One region of the Ornithinibacillus proteolyticus genome, then DNA from elsewhere that is predicted to be linked to it. Evidence: a T-box and tRNA genes for the amino acid it is inferred to sense, from the RefSeq annotation. Region 1 holds a T-box; the other holds one or more tRNA genes.
The links. A T-box is a leader RNA that pairs with one kind of tRNA and senses whether it is charged. The one in region 1 lies ahead of AAIB49_RS14020 (valine--tRNA ligase), so its partner is inferred to be a tRNA-Val.
Positions count from the first base shown of each region.

Region 2: it has a tRNA-Val gene. The T-box ahead of AAIB49_RS14020 (valine--tRNA ligase) is inferred to sense a tRNA for this amino acid. The anticodon was not compared.

Region 1 covers NZ_JBCPXV010000031.1:17,909-22,121, reverse strand. The annotation lists gene AAIB49_RS14030 (phosphotransferase) at 206-1,225, shown strand; gene AAIB49_RS14025 (hypothetical protein) at 1,222-1,410, opposite strand; T-box leader at 1,550-1,777, shown strand; gene AAIB49_RS14020 (valine--tRNA ligase) at 1,907-4,213, shown strand, end outside.
Region 2 covers NZ_JBCPXV010000064.1:9,717-13,929, reverse strand. The annotation lists gene AAIB49_RS20040 (YwaF family protein) at 67-795, opposite strand; gene fabI (enoyl-ACP reductase FabI) at 890-1,666, opposite strand; tRNA gene AAIB49_RS18105 (tRNA-Glu) at 1,906-1,980, shown strand; tRNA gene AAIB49_RS18100 (tRNA-Val) at 1,984-2,059, shown strand; tRNA gene AAIB49_RS18095 (tRNA-Thr) at 2,235-2,310, shown strand; tRNA gene AAIB49_RS18090 (tRNA-Tyr) at 2,349-2,432, shown strand; tRNA gene AAIB49_RS18085 (tRNA-Gln) at 2,443-2,514, shown strand; tRNA gene AAIB49_RS18080 (tRNA-Lys) at 2,612-2,684, shown strand; gene AAIB49_RS18075 (hydroxymethylglutaryl-CoA reductase, degradative) at 2,854-4,143, shown strand; gene mvk (mevalonate kinase) at 4,140-4,213, shown strand, end outside.

The DNA.
Region 1 (4,213 bases):
GGAAATATACGGAGACTCCTGTGGGAGGAAATGCACGGCTTGAGACCCCGGAAGAGCTTTAGCTCTGAGGAGGCTCACCAGCCGCCCACGGAACGCGTAGTATATTTCCGGGGCGGATTTGATGCGCTAATTTTCATGTTCGTTTTATCCTATGTTATTGTCTAAAGCCTCATATTAATGGGATACATTATAGGTGGTGAAGCTCTTGGAGAATGTTCGGCGAATTCTAGAATCGTATCATGTCTTTCCTGTTGATATAGAAAAAGTAACCGAACGTCTATATCATATTCAAGGTAATAAACAGCAATATGCATTAAAGCGAAGTAATTTACAAGAAGAAAAAGTTCCATTATGGTTAGACATCTACCATACGGCACATGCCCAGAATATACAACATATCTTACCAGTATATGTAAACCAAAAAGGCAAACTATTTACGAAGGATGGAGAGGATATCTATTATTTAACCCCCTGGATCGAAACAAGTCATCAACATCCTTCTATTGGAAAAGTATATCAACACCTTGGGTATATTCATGCGAAAACGAGGAAAACACTACAGTTAAACGAGAAAGAACTGGAACAAGCACGGGAAAATTTTCTCGTCTATAAAAAACAAATAATGGAGCTAAGAAAGAAGCTACTAGCTCATGTAGAAAGTTTTGAATCGAAACATTTTATGTCACCGGTCGAATTATTAGTTTGTACACAGTACCGTGACCTTGTACAAGTCTTTTATATTGTAGAGAAGCGACTAGATCAATACCTAGAATCCCTTGAAGAATTAGCAGAGTGGCAAGTATGTCTCTGTCATGGAAATGTGAAAGATTCCCATGTTCTTCATGGGAATCAGATGTATTTCATTAACTGGGAGAAGGCAACTTATAACCACCCCATTGTAGATTTGACTTTAATATGGAAGCATAAAACCTTATACCATGATACAGAGGAAGGGCCTTTGTTGGAACAATTAAAGTTTTATACAGATGAAAACCAATTGGAAAATCACGAACTAACACTATTAGCGCTTTATTTACTGGATCCTTCAGATTATATAAGCGCCATCGATTCGTATGTGGAAGATAAATCTTCTAACAGCATGATGGAACTAGTAGTAAAGTTACAGCGATATCATCGTCAATTAATGTTTGGGATACGTTTTTCTATATTTGTGGAGGAGGAATTTGAAATGGTAACACTGGATGAAAGTAGCAGTGAGGATTAAATCCACTTCAAATAAAAAGCAATATAAATTCCTGCTAACAATAAAGTTAGTAAGACATCAAAAGTTGTTGGGAGAAAAATAGTTCGGATTAATTGGAAAATAAGTATCGGTAGTGTAATCTGTTCGGCAATAATTAAGCACTTTCTAGCCCATGGTGGTAATCGGTAACGATAATATCTTGCCATATGTCATCACCTCCATAAAGAATGCACCAAATACTTCTTTTTTTAATACTATATGTATAAACCAAGCTACTTCGTGCCATTATCTAAATAATAGTTGATTTTAGGATTAAAATTGGCTAAAATAAGAAAATAATCATATACGAAAGCATATGAGAGGGAAGAGTACAGAATAGTTACCTCAAAGAGAGGAAAACAGTGGTGAGAGTTTTCTAGGTAAACGTTTTGGAAGGTCGCCCTTGATGCAGCAGCTCTGAATTAGTAGTAGGAGCTTGCCGGTTCATAACCGATATCAAACAATGAGTGTACAGGAATATATTCCTGTAAACAAAGGTGGTACCACGGAAATCCAACCCTTTTCGTCCTTTATTTAGGATGGAAAGGGTTTTTTTATTCTAGGGTAAATCTTTGATTTCATTTTGATAAAGGCCTAATCATGATTGTATTTTTAGTGGCTAGGAAATCACATTACCCTTAACTTTAAAGGAGGCTGATATTAATGGAAGAAAACAACACAACTCTACCACCGAAATACGACCCACAAGCAGTAGAGCAAGACCGCTATAAGTTCTGGCTAGATGGGAAATACTTTGAAGCAACTGGTGATCCAGAAAAAGAACCATTCTCTATCGTAATTCCACCGCCTAACGTGACAGGCCGCCTACACCTTGGTCATGCATGGGATACAACAATGCAAGATACCATTTCCCGTATGAAACGGATGCAAGGCTATGATGTACTATGGTTACCAGGTATGGATCATGCAGGGATTGCGACACAGGCGAAAGTAGAAGCACGACTGAAAGAAGAAGGCACAAACCGTTATGAGCTTGGTCGAGAAAAATTCCTACAAAAAGCTTGGGATTGGAAGGAAGAATACGCGTCCTTTATAAGATCTCAGTGGGAAAAATTAGGTCTAGGGTTAGATTATTCAAGAGAACGCTTTACACTCGATGAAGGCTTATCAGAAGCTGTTAAGGAAGTGTTTGTAAAGCTATATGAAAAAGGACTAATTTACCGTGGTAAATACATCATTAACTGGGATCCAGAAACAAAAACGGCTCTATCAGACATTGAAGTTATTTATAAAGAAGTAAACGGCAATTTCTATCATATGAAATATCCAATTAAAGATAGTGATGAAACAATTGAAATTGCGACAACAAGACCAGAAACGATGCTTGGTGATACTGCGGTTGCTGTAAACCCGAAAGATGAACGCTATCAACACCTAATTGGTAAAACAGTAGTTCTACCGATTGTTGGCCGTGAAATCCAGATTATTGCTGATGAATATGTTGATATGGAATTTGGGTCTGGTGCAGTTAAAATTACCCCAGCTCATGATCCTAATGATTTTGAAATAGGAAATCGTCATAATCTTGAGCGTGTGCTCGTAATGAATGAAGATGGCACCATGAATGAAAATGCAGGCAAATATGAAGGCATGGACCGTTTTGAATGTCGTAAGCAAATTGTTAAAGACCTACAGGATATGGGTGTCCTTTTCAAAATCGAAGAACATGTTCATCAAGTCGGACATTCAGAACGGAGTGGGGCAGTTGTTGAACCGTATTTATCTACACAATGGTTTGTAAAAATGCAGCCACTTGCTGATTCTGTATTAGAAATGCAAAATACTGAGGAACGAATTAACTTTGTTCCAGAACGCTTTGAACGAACATATTTAAACTGGATGGAAAATATTCGTGACTGGTGTATTAGTCGTCAATTATGGTGGGGACATCGTATTCCAGCATGGTATCATAAAGAAACAGGAGAATTATACGTTGGAAAAGAAGCGCCTAGTGATATAGAGAATTGGGAGCAAGATGAGGATGTATTAGACACATGGTTCTCCAGCGCATTATGGCCATTCTCTACAATGGGTTGGCCAAATGAAGAGGCTGAGGATTTCAAACGTTATTTCCCTACAGATGTTTTAATCACAGGTTATGATATTATCTTTTTCTGGGTGGCTCGTATGGCATTTCAATCGAAAGAGTTCACTGGAAAACGACCATTTAAAGATGTATTACTCCATGGGTTAATTCGTGATTCAGAAGGTAGAAAGTTCAGTAAGTCACTTGGGAATGGTGTAGATCCAATGGATGTCATCGAGAAATACGGTGCAGATTCACTACGTTATTTCTTATTAACAGGGACTTCACCAGGCCAGGATATGCGTTTCTATTGGGAAAAAGTAGAATCAACCTGGAATTTTGCTAATAAAATCTGGAATGCTTCTCGTTTCTCTCTAATGAATTTAGAAGGATTTACGTATGAAGATATTGATTTAACTGGTGAGTTATCTTTAGCAGATAAATGGATTCTAACACGATTAAATGAAACCATCGACCAAGTAACACGTAACACCGATAAGTATGAGTTTGGTGAAGCAGGAAGACATCTTCATAACTTTATCTGGGATGAATTGTGTGATTGGTATATTGAGATGGCTAAGCTTCCATTATATGGGGAAGATGACCAGGCGAAGAAGACGACACAGTCGGTATTAGCCTATGTGCTAGATCAGACTATGCGTCTACTACACCCATTCATGCCATTCATTACCGAAGAAATATGGCAGAAGCTACCACATCAAGGGGAATCCATTACGATTGCTGAATGGCCTAAGGTTCAGGAAGACTTCCATGATGAAAAGGCATCGGAAGAAATGAAGCGTCTTGTGTCGATTATTAAGGCAGTACGTAATATCCGTGCCGAAGTCGATACACCAATGTCGAAGCAAATTAGCCTGTTAATTCAAGCGAAGGATGAGGCAATCGTCAAAGAACTTGAACAT
Region 2 (4,213 bases), on a different contig from region 1:
ATAATGTATCTCATTATTTAATCAAAAATGGCTGTATAAGCGTAATTGGTGTTTCAGAAGGGGTTGTCACCTGTTTCTTCTCCTGAATTGATATAGCGCATTATAAACACCATAGATGGCTATGAATACAAGTAACCCAACCATACAAAGATTAAAATAGTACCAAAATCCATCTCCGAGAAAATTTAGCGGTGTACTGGTTGAAGGTGTTCTAGCTAAGAAAAGAAAATTGGCGTCAAAAATTGGATTGATAAAGAATCTGATAATTGCTGCATAACATAAAAGGTAAAGATAGGACTCTATTGTCTTTTTAAAGGTGATTTTTATCTTAGATGTTAGGACTAAAAATATACAAGCCCAGGATAAAATGAAATGGTGTATAAAAAACTGCCAAAATCGAAAATGAGGAAAACCATGGTGTAATTCTGGTGTTACAACCGCGAGGAAGGAGGGTACAATGCCGATGAATAGGATAACTTGAATGATTTTCTTATTTTTGGTTAGTGCAAGCATAGTAAGGATTCCCGCTATGCTACATAGTTGAAAGGGAAGGAATTCACGCGGATTCCAACTTCCGTTTAATATCCCCCATGTTTGGTAACTAAGTTCAGAGGAAACTAAGGTGATCAATAACCCCATCCTAAAAAAATTAGATGTCCTTTTATTGGTAATCCATTTGTTGGAGCAAATTAGTAGTAATACAACTCCAAAAATAAATAAGAATACCATGAATAGGTGGTGGATCCCCCATAAATGAAAAGATGATACTGCCTTACTAGCAAACCACTCTCCCATTCAAATCCCCCCTGTATTTCCTTATCTAAATAGAAAACAACGCTTACTAAAGCATTTTTAGTAAGCGTCTATGATTGATTATGGATTAGTAAAATTAGCCACCAATTATGTGGTAACCTGAATCGACATGTAGCACCTCTCCGGTTACACCACGAGAAAGGTCACTGATAAAGAATAGGGTAGCGTCTCCAACTTGGTCCTGGTCAACATTACGGCGTAAAGGTGCTTTTTCTTCCACCATGCCTAGTTTCTCGTTAAACCCAGAGACACCTTTTGCTGCTAAGGTCCGAATAGGTCCAGCAGATACTGCGTTTACGCGAATACCATGTTTTCCAACATCTTCGGCTAGGTATCTAACACTTGCTTCTAAAGAAGCTTTGGCAACTCCCATTACATTATAGTTAGGAATTACTTTTTCAGAACCTAAATATGTTTGCGTAACGATACTGCCACCTTCAGTCATTAGTTCTTTTGCTGCTTTTGTGACAGCAACTAAAGAAAATGCACTAATATCCTGTGCTAATAAAAATCCCTCTCTTGATGTATCGCTGAAATCACCTTTCAGTTCATCGCGGTTTGCAAATGCGACGGCATGGACAAGTCCGTGTATAACCCCAACCTTTTCTTTTATCTCATTAAAAGCGTTGCTTATACTTGCATCGTCCGCAACATCACAGGTAACGATGAGTTTAGCCTCGATATCATTTTGTTCTAATAACTTAGTTAGTTTTTTATACGATCTTTCTTGCCTGTTAGTAAATATAAGGTTTGCTCCAGCATTATGGAGTGATTTTGTAATACCCCATGCAATACTTCTTTCGTTGGCAACACCCATAACAACAATGTTTTTATCCTTTAATAGTTCAGTCATTTGGAACCTCCATTGTGATTAACTATTAGTACCTAACTATAATTTATCACTTTTTAAATGAAAAACCAATTTATTTCTTAATTTATTAATTTTATTAGGGGGATACTCCCTTGTGTATCAAGGGTTTTACGGGGGATGAAAATTTTTTATAAAAAAATATCATTTTTCTCTTTACAAAGTGTAGAAATCTGTATATAATAAAATTCGTTGACTGCTAAGACAAGTTGAATAAATGAACTGGCCCGTTGGTCAAGCGGTTAAGACACCGCCCTTTCACGGCGGTAACACGGGTTCGAATCCCGTACGGGTCACCATGTGGAGGATTAGCTCAGCTGGGAGAGCACCTGCCTTACAAGCAGGGGGTCGCAGGTTCGAGCCCTGCATCCTCCACCATTTAAACCTAGATAGTTCTTCACCATGCCGGCCTAGCTCAATTGGTAGAGCAACGAGCAATACTTCTACCGAATCAGCTACGAGTAACCCCGAAGCATACACATCCATGAATATGCTGGAAGATACAGGGGTCATCAGGCAAGCGTGATAAAATGAATAGGTGAGTTAATACCATGCCGGCCTAGCTCAATTGGTAGAGCAACTGACTTGTAATCAGTAGGTTGGGGGTTCAAGTCCTCTGGCCGGCACCATTTTTTTGTATAAAAACATATTAATATGTTAACTATATGGAGGGGTAGCGAAGTGGCTAAACGCGGCGGACTGTAAATCCGCTCCTTCGGGTTCGGCAGTTCGAATCTGCCCCCCTCCACCATTTACATTATTGGGCTATAGCCAAGCGGTAAGGCAACGGGTTTTGGTCCCGTGATTCCCAGGTTCGAATCCTGGTAGCCCAGCTTTTTTTATTTTCTGGGACTTTTTTATTTATGGAACACAAAGAAGCCGCCGATTATATAAAAACGCTCAGACTAACTTAGAACCACTTGATAACATGAGCCATTAGCTCAGTCGGTAGAGCATCTGACTTTTAATCAGAGGGTCGAAGGTTCGAATCCTTCATGGCTCATCATATAAATACGTGAAATCATGCAAGGTTACGATTCTTTCGTAACCTTTTTTTTTTATTTGCATTTTATACTGTTTTTTAACATAATAGATAGAGTAATTCTTTATATAAAATAAAGAATGAAACAAGTTCTTACTAAATAAATAGATACTATTAAAGGATGGTTGGTATGAGATCTTCTAGGATTCCTGGATTTTATAAAAGAACAGTTGAAGAACGAAGAGAGCTGTTGCAGGAGGCACTTGAGCTATCTGAAGATGACTTAAGCGTCTTAACATCACAGGAGGCATTACCAATCGATACTGCAGATAAAATGATTGAGAATGTTATAGGAACATTCCCACTTCCGTTAGGATTAGGATTGAACTTCTTAATTAACGGGAAAGACTATATAATACCAATGGTTGTTGAGGAACCATCAATTGTCGCTTCTGCAAGTCACATTGCTAAAATTGTAAGAGATGCAGGTGGTTTTAAAACAGAAGCTTCAGATAGAGTCATGATTGGACAAATCCAAGTAGTTGGTTGTCCAGATTTCGATGCTGCAAAGAATGTATTGTTAGAAGCTAAAAATGAATTAATAGAGGCAGCTAATGCTGCTTATCCTAGTATTGTAGCCAGAGGTGGGGGAGCAAGGGATTTAGATGTACGTATTCTAAATGATTCACCTGGTTCCAGCTACGGAACAATGCTTGTATTACATTTATATATTGATACATGTGACGCAATGGGTGCCAATATTATAAACACTATGGTTGAATCGTTGGCTCCGACAGTCGAAGAGCTTACGGCAGGTAAAGTATACCTACGTATTTTATCTAATCTTGCTGATCGCTGTGTCGCAAAGGCTACATGTGTTATCCCCCCTAAATTATTAACTACAGGCGAATACTCTGGTGAAGAAGTGCGCGATGGTGTAGTGCATGCATTTGAATTCGCAGACTCTGACCCATACCGGGCAGTAACACATAATAAAGGGATTATGAATGGCATTGATCCAGTTGTCATTGCGACTGGTAATGATTGGCGTGCGGTTGAAGCGGGAGCTCATGCCTATGCATCACGTTTTGGAAGTTATCGTTCCATGACGAAATGGTCAGTTGATCAGGAGGGTAATTTGGTAGGAGAATTAGAATTACCAATGTCTATTGGCACAGTAGGTGGAGCGATTCGTGTACATCCGATTTCACAATTAGCGCATAAAATGTTAAATATAGAATCTGCTTCCGAGCTTGCACAAATTATTGTTGCAGTAGGTTTAGCACAAAATCTCGGTGCTTTAAAAGCTCTAGTAACAGATGGAATTCAAAAAGGTCATATGGCCCTGCATTCTCGATCTGTTGCGATAGCTGCTGGCGCTACTGGGGAGATGATTGATATTATAGCTGAACAATTAGTTAAGTTAAAGGAAATCCGTGTAGGTAAAGCTAAAGAATTGGTGGAACAATATTCAAAATGAGTACAGAAAAACTAACAATCACAAATAAATTAATAACAACAGAAAAAAGTGGAATTGGAATTGCGAATAG